Regions from separate parts of the Neobacillus sp. OS1-32 genome, predicted to be linked through region 2. Evidence: a T-box and tRNA genes for the amino acid it is inferred to sense, from the RefSeq annotation. Region 2 holds a T-box; the other holds one or more tRNA genes.
The links. A T-box is a leader RNA that pairs with one kind of tRNA and senses whether it is charged. The one in region 2 lies ahead of trpS (tryptophan--tRNA ligase), so its partner is inferred to be a tRNA-Trp.
Positions count from the first base shown of each region.

Region 1: it encodes a tRNA-Trp, which carries the amino acid that the T-box ahead of trpS (tryptophan--tRNA ligase) is inferred to sense. The anticodon was not compared.

Region 1 is NZ_CP133263.1:2,080,614-2,089,631, reverse strand. It holds rRNA gene RCG24_RS10625 (23S ribosomal RNA) at 1-540, shown strand, start outside; rRNA gene rrf (5S ribosomal RNA) at 876-992, shown strand; tRNA gene RCG24_RS10615 (tRNA-Asn) at 1,142-1,216, shown strand; tRNA gene RCG24_RS10610 (tRNA-Ser) at 1,223-1,314, shown strand; tRNA gene RCG24_RS10605 (tRNA-Glu) at 1,329-1,403, shown strand; tRNA gene RCG24_RS10600 (tRNA-Val) at 1,408-1,483, shown strand; tRNA gene RCG24_RS10595 (tRNA-Met) at 1,639-1,712, shown strand; tRNA gene RCG24_RS10590 (tRNA-Asp) at 1,716-1,792, shown strand; tRNA gene RCG24_RS10585 (tRNA-Phe) at 1,803-1,878, shown strand; tRNA gene RCG24_RS10580 (tRNA-Thr) at 1,900-1,972, shown strand; tRNA gene RCG24_RS10575 (tRNA-Tyr) at 2,002-2,086, shown strand; tRNA gene RCG24_RS10570 (tRNA-Trp) at 2,092-2,165, shown strand; tRNA gene RCG24_RS10565 (tRNA-His) at 2,174-2,249, shown strand; tRNA gene RCG24_RS10560 (tRNA-Gln) at 2,290-2,364, shown strand; tRNA gene RCG24_RS10555 (tRNA-Gly) at 2,370-2,444, shown strand; tRNA gene RCG24_RS10550 (tRNA-Cys) at 2,453-2,526, shown strand; tRNA gene RCG24_RS10545 (tRNA-Leu) at 2,571-2,656, shown strand; tRNA gene RCG24_RS10540 (tRNA-Leu) at 2,680-2,764, shown strand; gene RCG24_RS10535 (cyclic GMP-AMP synthase DncV-like nucleotidyltransferase) at 2,949-4,034, shown strand; gene RCG24_RS10530 (ThiF family adenylyltransferase) at 4,024-5,727, shown strand; gene RCG24_RS10525 (Mov34/MPN/PAD-1 family protein) at 5,720-6,220, shown strand; gene RCG24_RS10520 (SAVED domain-containing protein) at 6,192-7,142, shown strand; gene RCG24_RS10515 (hypothetical protein) at 7,397-7,717, opposite strand; gene RCG24_RS10510 (hypothetical protein) at 7,872-8,174, shown strand; gene RCG24_RS10505 (type I restriction-modification system subunit M) at 8,313-9,018, shown strand, end outside.
Region 2 is NZ_CP133263.1:1,905,156-1,914,173, forward strand. It holds gene RCG24_RS09665 (ABC transporter permease) at 1-620, opposite strand, end outside; gene RCG24_RS09670 (ABC transporter permease) at 624-1,559, opposite strand; gene RCG24_RS09675 (peptide ABC transporter substrate-binding protein) at 1,663-3,255, opposite strand; T-box leader at 3,718-3,958, shown strand; gene trpS (tryptophan--tRNA ligase) at 4,006-4,995, shown strand; gene RCG24_RS09685 (YjbA family protein) at 5,046-5,792, opposite strand; gene opp4A (oligopeptide ABC transporter substrate-binding protein) at 5,958-7,757, opposite strand; gene RCG24_RS09695 (ABC transporter permease) at 7,777-8,688, opposite strand; gene opp4B (oligopeptide ABC transporter permease) at 8,709-9,018, opposite strand, start outside.

The sequences.
Region 1 (9,018 bases), 180 kb from region 2:
AGTCGAGCAGGGACGAAAGTCGGGCTTAGTGATCCGGTGGTTCCGCATGGAAGGGCCATCGCTCAACGGATAAAAGCTACCCTGGGGATAACAGGCTTATCTCCCCCAAGAGTCCACATCGACGGGGAGGTTTGGCACCTCGATGTCGGCTCATCGCATCCTGGGGCTGTAGTCGGTCCCAAGGGTTGGGCTGTTCGCCCATTAAAGCGGTACGCGAGCTGGGTTCAGAACGTCGTGAGACAGTTCGGTCCCTATCCGTCGTGGGCGCAGGAAATTTGAGAGGAGCTGTCCTTAGTACGAGAGGACCGGGATGGACGCACCGCTGGTGTACCAGTTGTCTTGCCAAAGGCATCGCTGGGTAGCTATGTGCGGACGGGATAAGTGCTGAAAGCATCTAAGCATGAAGCCCCCCTCGAGATGAGATTTCCCATAGCTTTAAGCTAGTAAGATCCCTGAAAGATGATCAGGTTGATAGGTCAGAGGTGGAAGCGTGGTGACACGTGGAGCTGACTGATACTAATCGATCGAGGACTTAACCAAAATCGAAAAGCGGAAGCGTCCGCTTAGCAACGTATGGCTTCCTCGAAAAAGCTAATGCTTTTTCCTCGTGCGATGCCTACGCTGACGAAGTGTTCCTTGTGGTGGGCTTTGACTGAGATAAAGGAAACACGAAGAGTGAAACGATTCGATGTTGACTTATCGTAGGGAAAAGACCGAAAGACACTAGTTGCTGGACGCTGGAGCTGGACAATTAATATAAATGAACTCGTTCTTAACTACTTCTTCTGTATTATCTAGTTTTGAGGGAATGAAAATTTTCTCTTGAAAAAAATGAAAAAGGCACTATAATAAGAAAGTGTCGATTAAATTAATGGCCTGGCGGTGATGGCGAGAAGGTCACACCCGTTCCCATACCGAACACGGAAGTTAAGCTTCTCAGCGCCGATGGTAGTTGGGGCACGCGCCCCTGTGAGAGTAGGACGCTGCCGGGCATTTATAAATTATTTCGCAGTAGCTCAGTGGTAGAGACGAGCGAAGCATCATGAATCGACAGCGAGTTGTACACGCCGAGATGCTACTTGGTTTCTCTTTCTGAGGCGGGGACACAAATTAAGCTTTGAGTATGGAATTATATAGTTATTCCGCAGTAGCTCAGTGGTAGAGCTATCGGCTGTTAACCGATCGGTCGTAGGTTCGAATCCTACCTGCGGAGCCATTTTGTGGAGAGCTGTCCGAGTGGCCGAAGGAGCACGATTGGAAATCGTGTAGACGGGTAACCCTGTCTCAAGGGTTCAAATCCCTTGCTCTCCGCCATATTAAATACATATGGCCCCTTGGTCAAGCGGTTAAGACACCGCCCTTTCACGGCGGTAACACGGGTTCGAATCCCGTAGGGGTCACCATATTGGAGGATTAGCTCAGCTGGGAGAGCATCTGCCTTACAAGCAGAGGGTCGGCGGTTCGATCCCGTCATCCTCCACCATAATAAATCTCATTATCGCGGGGTGGAGCAACGGGCGTTGCTTCCATGAATAACCTGCAAGTTGTCCCGACGCATTAGCTTCCTTGAATAAGCTGGTAGAGAAAGGGACAGTCCTTATGCATGGAGCATAGGAAAACTTTATATCTTTTTATTATCGCGGGGTGGAGCAGTCCGGTAGCTCGTCGGGCTCATAACCCGAAGGTCGCAGGTTCAAATCCTGCCCCCGCAATTCGGTCTGGTAGTTCAGCTGGTTAGAATGCCTGCCTGTCACGCAGGAGGTCGCGGGTTCGAGTCCCGTCCAGACCGCCATTGCTAGAATGGCTCAGTAGCTCAGTCGGTAGAGCAAAGGACTGAAAATCCTTGTGTCGGCGGTTCGATTCCGTCCTGAGCCACCACTTTTTTAAATGATTGCAGATGCCGATGTAGCTCAATAGGTAGAGCAACTGAATCGTAATCAGTAGGTTGGGGGTTCGATTCCTCTCGTCGGCACCTTAAGCTGACTAATTGAATAGATATATGGAGGGGTAGCGAAGTGGCTAAACGCGGCGGACTGTAAATCCGCTCCCTCAGGGTTCGGCGGTTCGAATCCGTCCCCCTCCACCATATACAGGGGTATAGTTTAAAGGTAGAACGAAGGTCTCCAAAACCTTTGGTGTGGGTTCGATTCCTACTACCCCTGCCAGAATTATGGCGGCTGTGGCGAAGTGGTTAACGCACCAGATTGTGGCTCTGGCATTCGTGGGTTCGATTCCCGTCAGCCGCCCCATAAATTTATTATTGATTCTTTGATCCATTTTTATTATGATTGGGCTATAGCCAAGCGGTAAGGCAACGGACTTTGACTCCGTCATTCGTAGGTTCGAATCCTGCTAGCCCAGCCAATCATGCGGAAGTAGTTCAGTGGTAGAACACCACCTTGCCAAGGTGGGGGTCGCGGGTTCGAATCCCGTCTTCCGCTCCATCATAAATGGCGGCATAGCCAAGTGGTAAGGCAGAGGTCTGCAAAACCTTTACCACCGGTTCGAATCCGGTTGCCGCCTCCATAAACAAAAATGTTGAGTATGGATTAGAACGGGTAAATGATTTCGCCGGGGTGGCGGAACTGGCAGACGCACAGGACTTAAAATCCTGCGGTAGGTGACTACCGTACCGGTTCGATTCCGGTCCTCGGCATTGCATTACCAACATCTTAATACGCCGGTGTGGCGGAATTGGCAGACGCGCACGACTCAAAATCGTGTTCCTTCTGGAGTGTCGGTTCGACCCCGACCACCGGTACCATACTTACGGACACAAATTACAAAATATATACAGCAATAAAAAAACAGGGAAAATTCTCTGTTTTTTTTTGTTGTTTATTAAAATTAATTCAGTTCATTTGTCGTAGCCTGTAGTCTCATTTCTTTATGGTTTCCAGATTTTGTCGTATAATAGTAGAAAAGAAAATATTTTAGGGGGAGAAATAATGGCTGATATCCAGAAACAATTTGAAGAGTTCCATGATGCGATTAAATTGAAAAGATTTAAGGAAAACAAAGAGTTAAGGGAAAAAAGAGATATCATAATAGGCAAAATCAAAAGTGGAATTAAGACTAAATTTGAAGAAATGGAGAAAGACGTTCCAAGTTTAGAATTCATTGATCAAGGCAGTTATGCAGTTGATCTTGGTATTGTACCAGAAGATAAAGATTACGATATTGACGAAGGAGTAATTTTTGATTTATATAAAGAGGATTACACTGATAGTGTAGAATTAAAAAAAATTATAAAAGATATACTTGCAAACCACACAAGCACTCCACCAAAGATTAAAAACCCCTGTGTAACCATAACTTATTCACTAGATGATGAACCAATTTACCATGTCGATTTACCTGTTTATATTAAATCAAAATATGATAATGATTTGTATCTCGCTTGGGGGAAGGAATTTGCCGCGAATGATAAGAAATATTGGGACCCTGCAGATCCAGAAGGGTTAAACGATCACATTTCGAATTCTTTTACAGGTGATGATAAAAAACAATTTAAACGAATTGTGAGATATATGAAAAAATGGAAAGATATTTGCTTTACTTCTTCAGGTAGTTCAAGGCCACCGAGTGTAGGGATAACTATTGCAGCAGTTGATTTATTTTCCCCTAGACAAACATACAACTCTTTATCAGGAACGTATAAATATGACGATTTGACTGCTTTAAAAGACTTTGTAAATAATTTAAAAAATAAATTTGTACTTGTGTGGGATTCAGAACGGGAAGAATATCTACGCACAATTGAATATAGTTTACCAGTCAAGCCATATTCGAATGTCTTTTCTAAAATGACAAAGGTACAGATGAATACATTTTATCAAAAACTCGTCACTTTTGAGGGTGCATTAGCCGATGCACAAAGCAAAAGTGATCCACATGATGCTTGTACTGTATTAAGTCCATATCTTGGAGATAAATTCCCGATTCCAGAGTCAGCACAAGCAAGATACCAAAAAGTTGCGTTATCAAGTGCTCCAGCATCAAACTCTGCAAAGGGATTTGGTTATGAAAACTGATTTTAAAAAATTATTAAGTGAAAAAGAATATATAGAAAATGTTGAAACAATAAACCCATTCCAATTTGAATTTTTATTTAATATGAGAAATGGGTACACGATTCCATTGGAGATAACTTTTAGTCCGTTATTTCCATCACAGTTGCCTTTTGTTTTTATAAACAAAAGGCAGCATATTATACCGAAAATTCCTCACGTAATGAATAACGGGTTGATATGTTTTTTAGAGCGAGAAGGCGTTATTTGGAATAATATCCCTGAAAGTACTCTCGACTTTGTTTTTGAGAGAGTGGAAAAAGTATTAATTGCAGACTCACCAAAAATAGAATATCATCGGGAATTTAGTTATTATTTTGGAAGTCTTCAAGGAATACATTATGTATTTTCAGTTTTTACACCAAGTGATTATCCTATGGAAATTTCAGTACTTACTCTCAAAAATAGACCATTGGCATTTTTAACAGAAAATAATGAATCTAAGCAAGTTTTGAGCAGAGTGTTGAATATAAATATTAACTCTCGTAAGTTTGATAAAGCATTTTTTATACCATTGGATCTTACCTATAATGGAAGCGTCCCAGAAAGGGATCGTTTTTGGAGTAATACAGATATCATTAAACTTGTAAAAGAACATACAACAAGTGATACAATTTCAAAAATAAAGGATTTTGCAATAAATAAGAATAATTATTATTATTTATTGAGTATTCCATTATTAACAGGCGAAAAGACCATTATAGGGCTTTGGTATAAGAAAATTAATCCATCTATTTCAAAAAAAGTTGTACCTATCATTGATGAAAGTGTTGCAGATTGTTTTGAAATAATTCCTCTGTTTATATTTAGGGAGGATGATTCCTCTTTAGTTGAAAGAGGTGGAGGAGTTAAAAAAAATATAAATACCTTACTAATTGGCTGTGGGTCAGTTGGAAGTGACTTACTGTTTTTGTTAGCACGGTCAGGTATTAAAAATTTTACTATTCTAGACAATGACTCATTGAATATTGAGAATTCATATCGACATTTTTTAGGAATGAACAAGTCAATTCTTTTCAAGCCAAAGGTAGAACTCCTAAAAGAAGAATTTGAATCAAGATATCCTAATGTTGAGATAAAAACATTGGATAAAGATGCTCTTTCTGTAATCGATAAGAGGGAAATAAACCTAAATGATTATGATTTAATAATTGTTGCCATTGGGGACCCAAATGTTGAAAGAAAGTTAAATGAATTTATCGTTAAATCCTCGACACCTGCTATTTTTACTTGGGTTGAAGCCTATGGAATAGGTGGGCACGCCTTAATGGTTAACAATAGAGGAAAAGGTTGTTATGAATGTTTAATTGATGATGAATTAAATATGCTTTCAGCATTTGCTGGTAAGAGTGATGTACCATTTATTAAAAGTATAAATGGATGCGCAACTTCATTCACTCCATATGGAAGTATTGATTCTATGGAGACAGCATTACTTGCTTCAAGACTCGTTTTAAGGTATTTAAACAACGAGATTAATGGAAATCCATTGATATCATGGAGGGGTTCTTCTAAAGCGTTTGAAAAAAGTGGATACCAAACTTCTGAGAGATACAGACAACCATTAGATATTTTAATGCAGGATACCTATGAATATATTAATTCTAGTTGTAAAATATGTTCCATTCATCCTCAAGAGGCACTTAGTAATGCTTAGGATTAAATATGAAAATATGTTTATAAATGTTGAAGAAACAATAATTGAAGAAATAAGGGCAAGGCGTCAAGTAAATTATCAGGATAAAGAATCTGGTGGTATGGTGATAGGCTCAATTGTAATTAACAGCAATGAAATTGAAATTAAAGACTACACTATACCTCAAATAGGGGATCATCAATCAAGATATCGATTTATAAGAAAGAAAAAGACTCATAATGCTATATTGCAAAAAAAATGGATGGATAGTAATGGGACTGTTATGTATATGGGTGAATGGCATACGCATCCTGAAAATGATCCGCATTACTCTCAACAAGATATTAGGAATTGGAGAAAGTTACTAAAAAAATCTTATACTTTCACCGATTATTTGATTTTCATTATTGGTGGTATTGATTCTTATAAAATTTGGGTTGGGAATCGATTAAATGGGGAAATAGTTAATATTTACAAAGGAGCCTATGATGAAATTAGTTCAAACAGTAACTGAATTATTTAAACTTATACAAAGTGACCCATTAACTGGAATAATAACTCTATTAATATTGATTTTTTCTAGTATTCTGTTATACAAAAAGTTTGGGTTACTACAAATTGTATATAATTGGATAATTAATAATATCCTTCGTTTTATGAAGAGAGAGTTTGTCATGTTAACCACTTTTTCAAAGAAAGAAGCCAACTATTCAAAAATTAAGGGGAAATTTCAAGAGCAGGGCTGTTTGTTTTTAACCCTTAATGTAATAAAATTATTTGAGGTTGATGGGAGTATTAATAAGAAGAATCTCCTGAAAATATTAAAAAAGCAAAAGAAAAGGATGAAGGTTGCAATAAAGCGAGGTAAAAATAGTAATTCACTAATTTATCTTGGATTCCCGCATGTGCCGCTGGCTTTTTTAGATGGATATCATTTCAAAGATACTGATGATCCAATATTATTCGAGTATCAGGGAGAGGATACAGAATCATTAGGAAAGGGATTCTATGAATTAAATAAGAAATATAATACTGACATGAAAATGGTTAGTAATTATAATCAGCAAAATAGTTACGAAAATGAAATTGCACTAAAAATAGAGCAATCATTTCCTATCAGGGATGAAGGGATAATAGGCGTTACAAACGTATCACAAATAATATCAATTGGCATTGAAAATCCAGGTAGATGGAAGATTAATAATTATGCTCAAATAGACTTATATCAAAAATACTTTTTGGATATTTTGTCGAAGTTAAAGGCTGACGGTGTTAATAAAATCCATTTATTTGCTACAACACCTGTTTCACTTAGTTTTAGTTTAGGTAGAGTAATAAATCATTATCATCCTGAAATAATTATTTATAATTACAATAATAATGCGTATGACTGGGCCATCAATTTAAGAACGGAAGAATTAATAACACTCGAATAATTCAAAAAATGATAAAAACGGTAATTGTAAATTATTTTCCGTTTTTATCATTTTTATTTTTAATTACATACAAGGTATTCCTTTTCGTGATTTAGTAAAGTAATGCCAGCATACTCATATCGTGCCTTTATATTTCTATTGTCCCAATTTGTAGGCATAACCCTTCGAGAAAGCAATTTATGTTCTTGTGTTGTCACGGTTGCGGTCCATAGGTATTGACTAATAATGTCCCTAACGAATTCTTCAGTTAGGCTTCACGCAATGGCTTTTTGTTCGCATATATCTTGAATATATTTCTTTTTTGGAATTAAATGCTCATATTCAAGGCCATTAACACTATTATTCTTAAGAATTTCTAATGCAGCAGGTGTTACAAAATCAGTAGAATACCGTTTGTCATTCCACTTCTTAGGCAAATCTTTTGTGACTAAATGAATGTGTAAGTTTGCAAGAAATTTCCCTTTTCCTTCATGAATACCCTTCATATAGAGTTGATCATGATATGGAAGTGCACTAAGGAATTGGTAATACTTTTTTGCCAAAGTTTGTATAATAAATTCCCTATTTAACGCCATTATGTTCTCCTTCTGATAGATTGATAAAATAATTAAATTTTATTTTATTATATCTTCTAAATTGGAAATAGATATGAAATCTATAAAAAAAGGTATCGCCCTCTCTATGTAGAACATCATGGCAATAATGAATTTTACGAAAGAGGGTAGAGAGATGAACGTAAGAAATGAAACGGAAATTATACAAGTTAATAAAGATATGGTTGTGGCACAACAAAATGATATTTTTGTTGCAGTTATCAAGATTAAACCTTCAAGGATGAATCAGGCTAAATATGCCATAGTGATTCCTAAAAGTAGCGCTGTGAAAAATCAAAGGACAATATTGAGGAAAGAGCATAATGAGTTAAAAATTTTAATGAAACTTAAAGTTGCAATCATTCTGTTTAACATTTACAAAAGGGATATGCAAGAAACACAGAAGAATAAAGAAAAAATAATTAATAATCTCAAATGAGCAAGTAAGGAATTTTTCCTTACTTCTTTTTTGTTTCTTTAAGAATTCACTAAAATATGTAATCAGTATGGCAATTAATATATGATAAAATAGGAAAATAGGTAGAAGTTTTTTTGTTGATTTTTAGGAGGATAAACCATGAAGGTACAAGCAGATATAAATTTTCAAAGAGATCTTTTTGAAGCAGCCAATAAAATGCGGGGTAGTGTAGCACCTGCTGATTATAAACACTATGTATTACCTTTAATCTTTTTGAGGTATTTATCAAACAAATATGAGCAACGCAGAATGCAATTAGAACAAATGGTAAAAGACCCAAACAGTGATTGGTTTACCGAAGATGAAGATACCCAAATGATTATTATTGAAGATCATGATCAATATAAGGCGGAAAATGTATTTGTTGTTCCAGAAGAGGCTCAATGGTCATATATAATGTCCAATGCAAAACAACCAAATATAAAGGAATTACTAGATAATGCAATGAAACGAATTGAAGAGGAGAACCCTGAACTGGAAGGAATGTTACCAAGGATATTTCAAGGTTCTAATCTTCCTGCTGAAAACATAGCAGGACTTATTGAAGTATTTTCACGTGATATATTCAGTGCTAGAGCCAATGAGAGTGTGGACGTTTTAGGACGTACCTATGAATATTTTATCGGTTCTTTTGCTTCATCAGAAGGGAATAGAGGAGGAGAATTCTTCACACCGTCAAGTATAGTAAATCTGTTAGTTGCTATGTTGGAGCCAATCAGTGGTAAAGTTTTTGACCCTGCTTGTGGTAGTGGTGGAATGTTCATTCAAAGTGAAGAGTATTCCCCTCGCAAGAAAGCCCTATCGT
Region 2 (9,018 bases):
CTTGCCCCAAGGGTTTTTGCGGCCAGCACATATTCCTGGTTCTTGAGTGATAATACCTCACCGCGAACGATCCTTGCCATATTAATCCATCCGGTAATCGTCATCGCTAAGATCATGGTGGTTAAATTTGCTCCTAATACAACCATAAACAAGATTACCAGCAGTAAATACGGAACACCATATAAAATATCAGCAATCCGCATCATAAATTCATCAACGCGACCGCCCTTGAAACCGGCAATTCCACCCCAGGTTACGCCGATAACAAAGTCAATTAAAGCGGCCATCACACCAATCAGCAATGAAATACGCGCCCCTTGCCAAGTCCGGGCAAACATATCACGCCCTAAGTCATCGGTCCCAAACCAGTGGGTTCCGGAAGGCTCCTTATTGGTATTCATTAAGTCGTTCGTCGCATAATCAAATTTTGTCATATATGGTCCAAAGATTGCCATGATGATTAGGAGAATCAGAATAATAATCCCAAACATAGCAAGCTTGTTTTTTCGAAAACGAATTCTTACATCCTTCCAAAAGGAAAGACTCGGCTTTGATATTTTTTCCGCATCAGATGCTTTTGCACCAACAACTTGGAATTTTTCTTTAGCAATTTGCTCCATTCATTATTCTCCTTTCTTCCCGCCAGCCAGTTTAATGCGCGGATCAATGAGTCCATAGGCAATATCGACAAGGAGAATGGACACCAATAATAAGATACTATAAAATACTGTAACGCCCATAATTACTGTATAATCCCGGTTAGAAATACTTAAAACAAAGTGTGAGCCTAATCCTGGAATACCAAATATTTTTTCAATAACAAAACTTCCCGTAATAATACCGGCAGACAATGGACCCATATAGGAAACCACCGGCATTAGGGCATTTCGTATTGTATGCTTCATTATCATTGCTCCACGGCTCAATCCCTTTGCTTTCGCCGTTTTAATATAATCATTGCTTAAGACCTCCAGCATGCTAGAGCGCGTTAAGCGGGCAATAAATGCCATAGGCGTTGCTCCAAGGGCTAATGCCGGCAAAATTGTGTTAGAGAAATTATCCCAACGGGCAACGGGGAGCAAACCCAATTTGATTGCAAATATATATTGTAAAAATGTTGCCATGATAAAGGAAGGAACTGATATCCCGAAAACGGCAATAATCATCGCTGTATAATCCTGCCATTTATTATGCCGTAAGGCCGCAATAACCCCTAACAGAATCCCAATTGCAACCGCAAATAGAATCGCTTCAGCCCCTAGAGCTAAGGAAACCGGAAAGCCGTCATTAATTAGGTCATTAACGGTTCGTGATTCATATTTAAAAGACGGACCAAAATCCCATTGCGCAATCCTGACTAAATAATCTCCATATTGAGCATACCAAGGTTTGTTCAGACCATAATGTGCATTTAGGCTGGCCTCAATTTCCGGAGGTAACTTTTTTTCAGATGTAAATGGGTTTCCTGGTGCAATCCTCATAAGGAAAAACGTTGCAGTAATGATGAGAAATAAAGACAGCACCATATACAGCAAACGTTTGCTAATATATTTTACCAAATGGCACACCTCCATAATTTGCTAATAGAACCAAGAAAGAAACGAAGGTATACGGGAAATTTCCCATATACCTTTGTTCTAACTTTACAATTTGGCCATTAGATTATTCAAAATGAGCCCACTTAAATTGTACGTCGCCAAGACCAGAAATAACGACATCCTTTAAGTTTTCATCTTGAACCCAAGTATTTGTGTAGAAATATACTGGTGCAACCGGCATTTCATCCATAAAGATGGCTTCGGCATCTTTTAACAATTGTAAACGTTTTGCAGGATCTGCTTCTGTTTGCGAAGCATTTAATAATTTCTTGAATTCCGGATTTTCCCAGTTTGTATCATTGTTTCCGCCCTTTTTGTCGCGGAACAATTCTAGGAAGTTAATTGGATCGTTAAAGTCACCTAACCAGCCCATACGGCCAATTTGATAATCTCCAGTATGAAGCTTCGTAATGTAAACTTTCCATTCTTCGTTTTCAAGTTTTACATTGATACCGAGTTCTTTTTTCCACATATCTTGAACTGCTTGAGCAATCTTTTGATGTCCTTCATCAGTGTTATAAGATAGCGTAATGGTCGGCAGCTTGGAAGCATCGCTTAAGCCAAGTTCTTTTAAGCCTTTAGCTAAATATTCTTTTGCTTTTGCTACATCATTATCCTTGAAATATCCTTGTTCATTTTCTTTAATCATGGTTGGCGGTACAGCAGCCATTGCTGGAATTTGCCCACCTTGGGCTACATTCTCAACAATTGCCTTACGGTTAATTGCATAAGAAAGTGCTTTGCGGATATTAACATTATTTAATGGCGGCTTTTCAGTATTAAACTTATACCAATAGGTACCTGCGATTGGTTGAGTATGGAGCGAACCATCTTTCTTTAATTGTGGCAGAAGATCATTAGGCAGCTGTCCAAGCGGCATACCAGCCCAATCGAGCTCACCATTTTTAAACATATTTAATTCTGTATTGTTGTCGTTGATCATGTCCATATTAATTTTTGTTAACTTAACAGTATTGGCATCCCAGTAGTTTTCGTTCTTTTCAAGCACGATCTTACTGTTATGCTTCCATTCAACCATTTTAAATGGACCGTTCGATGTGTATTGATCACCGGCATCTTTGTACCAATTTGGATTTGCTTTAGCAATCTTGCTGTTAATTGGTGAGTAAGTATAGAAAGCCGTTAATTCTAGGAAATATGGAGTTGGGTTTTGCAACGTAACTTCCAATGTTTTATCATCAACAGCCTTTACACCTAGTGTATCGACTTTTGCTTTACCTGTGTTGATCGCTTCACCATTCTTGATGTAGTACAATTGATATGCATATTGTGACTTATTTTTTGGATCAATTGCCCATTTCCAAGCATATACGAAGTCCTCTGCAGTAACCGGATCACCATTAGACCATTTAGCATCGCGAAGTTTAAATGTGTAGGTTTTTAGATCTTTTGAAGTGGTGATGTTTTCTGCTGCAGCAGGCTGTGGCTTACCATCTTTATCAATACGTGTTAAGCCTTCAAATGTTTGTCTAATAACACCGCCTGAAGTGGAATCATTAGCCAGTCCTGGATGTAAGGAAAACGGCTCGGTCTTAATATTAATATTAAGAACTTGTGATGTCTTCTTACCAGAATCTCCTTTTTTGTTTTTATCGCCAGTAGAGTTGTCCTTGCCGGAACATGCTGCCAAGAACATGCTTAGCACAAGCGATAGTACTAATAGCAGTGAAAGTTTTGATTTTTTCACTAGTAGACCTCCCTTTTCTATTTTCTGAAAATATATTACATTCCCTATTATACATATTTTAAAATTTTTTGTACATTACTTTTTGAAAATTAATTTGGGATGCAGCAGTTAAATTGTTAAGGAGATTTACAAAAATCCCCATACTATATTAAATTCGCCAATTGAAAATTCGGAAAATTCCCTATAAATCAACGTTTCAAAGCTATTATTCCCCCATACACAGCAAACAAAAGGAGAGATTGGTAACGTTTACAAAAACTTGGATTTTTTCCTTTTATGCTGTTATCCATTAAAATCTTCCCTATAATTGCTATTTCAATATACCATTTCCTTTGCTCGTTCAACAATAATTTTTATCCACTTGAAATAAATATGTGCTTCATTTATAATAGAACCAATTATATTTTTGAAATAATAGCGATGATAAAGAGGAGTACGTATTTGCCAACATCGTAGAGAGTTTGTGGCTGGTGGAAACAAACATGTTTGGGATACGGAATGGACTTTTGAGCTGCTTTGCTGAACCCCGCACATGAAGAAGGCAGTAGGTGAAGACGTGTTCCTTACGTTACAAGGATCCTACAGCGATGTAGGACTAAGCGACTCGAATTTCGAGTAATTAGGGTGGTACCGCGAGCCATTCGTCCCTAAATGAACGGGATGAATGGCTTTTTATATTTCTTTAGGAGGAAACAGAGGATGAAAACAATCTTTTCAGGAATTCAGCCGAGCGGAACCATTACGCTTGGCAACTATATTGGTGCACTGAAACAATTCGTTGAGCTGCAGGAAGATTTTAATTGCTTTTTTTGTATCGTTGATCAGCATGCGATTACGGTTCCGCAGGATCCGCAAACACTCAGGAAAAATATCCGCAGTTTAGCGGCTTTGTATCTTGCGGTTGGCCTGGACCCGGAGAAAGCAACCTTATTCATTCAGTCAGAGGTACCGGCACATGCTCAGGCCGGCTGGATTATGCAATGCATTTCTTATATTGGTGAATTGGAACGAATGACCCAATTTAAAGATAAATCTGCCGGTAAAGAGGCGGTTTCTGCCAGTTTATTAACATACCCGCCATTAATGGCCGCAGATATATTACTTTATAATGCTGACCTTGTTCCCGTTGGTGAAGATCAAAAGCAGCATATGGAATTAACCCGGGACCTTGCTGAAAGATTTAATAAAAAATATAATAATGTCCTCACAATTCCTGACATCAGCCTGCCAAAAGTTGGTGCCCGGATCATGTCGCTGCAAGAGCCAACGAAAAAAATGAGTAAATCCGATCCGAATCAAAAGGCATTTATTTCGCTGTTGGATGAACCAAATCAAATTATCAAGAAAATTAAAAGTGCTGTTACCGATTCTGAGGGAATTATTAAATATGATGTAGAAAATAAACCTGGTGTTTCCAATTTACTTTCGATTTATTCTATTTTGGGAGATAAACCAATTGCAGAAATTGAAGAAATGTATACAGGAAAAGGCTACGGTGATTTTAAAGCTGATTTGGCAGAGATTGTGGTAAACTATTTAAAACCTATTCAGGATAGATACTATCAGCTTGTAGATTCTAGTGAGCTGGATGAAATATTGGATCGTGGCGCTGAAAAGGCCAAGGCTGTGGCCAATAAAACACTTAAAAAAATGGAAAATGCCATCGGTCTTGGAAGAAAGAAACGTTAAAAAAAAGCCTGATCTCAAAAGGTATGGAGCATACCTTTTGACTCAGGCTTTTAGTTTACTTTTGAACCCTGCTCCATTTCCCAAAGCTTTTCGAAAAATGGCTGTCCTTTAATAATGTTTTCACAAAAGATTTCGTGTTTTTCAGACCAGCCGTATTTGATTTCCTCAAAAAGCTGATCCCAGGCCTCTGCAAAATTCATTGCTTGGATGTGGGAATAACGCTCTGGACACCATTCCGTAAACCAATACCGCACTTCTGCCTCATTATTTGATGAGAACAATTGATCAAGTGCCATAAATAATAATTGCTTTAATTGTCTCTCTTTTCTTGTTAACCCGCGCATGAGTTCCGGTTCCGGCGATAAAATATGAAAGTTTTTCTGTTTTTGCTGCTGATAAAATGAATATTTCTTTGTTTCATGAGTTGCAATCATTTCATAAACCAGCTGTTCCTGCCTCGGGATTAACCGGCTTTTCCGAATCGGAATATTGTAACCAATCGTATCGACAGCTAAAATACCGACACCGTCCGTCACAATAAAACAATAATCCAGTTGAACTCTTTCATGATTTTTTCGAAGATAAGCTTTTTGATAAATATCATCTAATAGCTGCTGTGGTAATTCTGCCAGATCATTCTCAATATAGTGGAAAAGATCTGCTTCAACTTTTAGCAGTGGTACTTGATCCAGCAGTTCAACACCATCTTCTTTGCGCCATTCATGGAAATGGCAGACATTATAACCATTCTCTTCCCCTTCAAACCAATTTACCCATACATCATGGAGATACAACATCAAACAACCCCTCACTTCAAGTAACTATTTGTCACTAAGTATGGGCAGAGGGGAGTTAAAATATTCCTCTTGATATAATTTCCGGTAAAATTGAACCAGTTACTATAATCGGAATCGTTTCAAGGCAAAAAAGAGATGATCATGGTGACCATCTCTTCTTAATGATTAATTAACTTCAGGTGTTTCGCTTGTTACACCAACATTAAACCAGCCAAGTGCGTCAATCTCATGATCAGCATTAAGACCTGTTACCCGATTGTTTACAGAATAAATAATTGAACGGAACAATGTTGGAATAACCGGCATCTCATCATTCATATAGGCTTGCCACTCATCGTATACTTTCTTACGATAGTTATGGTCAAATGCTTGTTCTGAATGACCATCAGCTAATAATTGATCGTTCTTCTCGCTTACAAAGCGGGAATAGTTAAAGTTGGCATCTCTGCCATATAATCCATAAGGGTCCACATCTGTACCAGTTCCCCATGCAGCGGCAAAAACATCCACTTTAGGGTTATCTTCTTGAACCATTTTGTAGAATGAGTTAAATTCAGCCAAACGGCCATCAACCAGCTGTACATCTAAACCAACATCTTTCCAGCATTGGATATAGAATTTAGCAAGCGGCTCGGCAATATCGCCGCCACTCATGGATAGGAAGTTAATTTTGAACTTCTTGCCTTTTGGATCTTCACGAAGGCCGTCCTTATCTACGTCCTTATAGCCTGCTTCATCTAATAATTTCTTCGCCTTTTCCGGATCATAAGTAGCACCATTGGCATTTTCATCATACCAGCTTGGGAAGGAAGGCGGAATTAAAGATGTAGCTGGGAAACGAAGCCCGTGATATAGCTTTTCACCAACCGTTTTATTATCTAATGCGTATGCCATTGCTTGGCGCAGGCGTTTGTCTTGGAATTTCGGATTATCCATCACGTTTTCGCCTTTTTTTGCATCCCAGTGGCCAAGTTTAAAGCCGATATAGTTGTAAGCTAAATCGATTTTTCCAATTAATTGGAAATTTTTCGAACCCTTTGCTGCCGCATATTGGTCTGTTGGGAATTCGGCAACATCCACTTCACCCTTCTTCATTGCTTGGAGAATAACCTTTGGGTTCACTACTTTTAACACAATGCTTTTTAACTTTGGTTTGCCGGCATAGAAGTCATCGTTGCGTTCAAACTCAACTGATTCCCCTGGAACAATCTTTTTAATCTTAAATGGTCCGAAACCAATTGGTTTTTTGTGGATTTTATCAGATTTGGCCAAGTCTTTAATCGGAACATCCCCTAAGTAATGCTTAGGCATTGCATATGACCAAAGGCCCGTTAACAAGGCTGGATTTGCTTTTTCAAACGTAATTGAAAGTGTCTTGTCATCAATAATTTTGATACCGGAAATTCTTTTCGCTTTACCGGCATGGTATTCTTTCATCCCCACGATGCTTTGCATGAGAGCATCTCCATAGCGGACACCGGTGTAATCTTTATTACCGATAACCAGAAATGAATATTCATAGTCTTCAGCCGTTACAGGCTTGCCATCAGACCAATTGACATTATCTTTGATTTTTACTGTGATCGTTTTATGATCCTTGGATAATTCATATGTGGCCGGGCCATCATTGGTCATTTCGTAGTCCTCATTAATAGTAAACAATGGGATATCAAAGAATTGCAAAACCTTGGCATCTTCATCCCCTTGATAGAATGCATAGTTTAATGTACCCTCAAATGGAGTATCATAAACTAACCCATAATTCAAGGTTCCATCCTCTACTACTTTGTTATCATTTTTCACTTCCATCGGGAACTGCCCGATGTCTTCTTTTGCTTTTTCAGTTGATGTTGTTGACTTTTTGCCGTCCTTTTTGCCGCCTGATGAGTTAGAAGAACATGCTGATAACAGCAGGCCTAAAACAACCAAGAGACTGAAGAACTTAAACAGATGCTTTTTCTTCATCAATACTTTCCCCCTTCTTTTATCCTAGTCTTTGTCTTGCATCAGCCGCACGTTTTAACGCTTGGCCAATATAATTTATACACAACATCATGACTAAAATCAGCAATGATGCAGGTAACCATATCCACCACTTGTTTTCCAGTACATCCGGATTAGTTGCATAGCTGACAAGTGTTCCTAAACTTGGTGTACTTTCCGGTAACCCAAATCCCAGATAGGTTAAACCGGATTCAATCCCAATATTTCCTGCCAAATTTAAAGTTAAGTTTACAATAATAATCGAACTAAGGTTTGGCAGCACTTCGCGGATGATGATTTTCCAATCTGGCGTGCCAAGCGTTTTCGAGGCACTGACATAATCCAGTTCTCTTTCTGCCAGAGTTTTCAACCTGATTAACCGCGCCTTACCCGTCCATAAGAATAAACTCATAATCAGAATAAAATAAAATACATTATATTTAGGTGCAATCGTAACAAAAACGATGATTAACATTAATGTTGGCAAAATTAGGAAAAAGTCGATGATCCGCATGATAATATTGTCGGTGCGGCCGCCAAAATAACCTGCAATTAAACCGACGGTAAGTCCGATTAATCCTGTCAACAAGGTAATACATAACCCAATCGTAAAGGAATTTTTCGCACCGATGATCAACTGACCTAAAATATCCCTGCCGCCATAATCTGTTCCCAGCCAGTGTTCAGCTGATGGCGGTGAATAAATGGAGAGAAAATCAACTGTGACAATTTTATCCTGATCTAACAGGAGGGATACTCCATAAACGATAATCAGGATAAGTCCTAATAGAATTAACGCTCCTAACGCCAATTTATCTTTGACAATCTCCCGCCACATTATCGAAAGTACGCCATGTTGCTTCTTCTGCTTTTTAACTTTTGGCTGCTTTTGATCTGTTAGTTCAGCTTTCATTTTTGTCCCCTCCTCGTTTGCTATTCAATCCTGATTCGTGGATCAACCGCACTTAATATGATATCTGACAGCAAAGTACCGATTAATGTCGCTAAACCAGATATCATGACCAGTGCAGTAACAACACTAAAATCGCGTTGCATAATGGAGGTGAGGAACAACTGTCCAATTCCTGGATATCCATAAATAGATTCCAAAAAGACGGAGCCGCCAATTAACGATACAATATCGTAGCCAAGAAAAGCAGCAATCGGCAATAACGAGTTTCTAAAAATATGGCGCGTATAAACTTTAGATTCACTAACACCTTTAGCTCTTGCCGTTTTAACA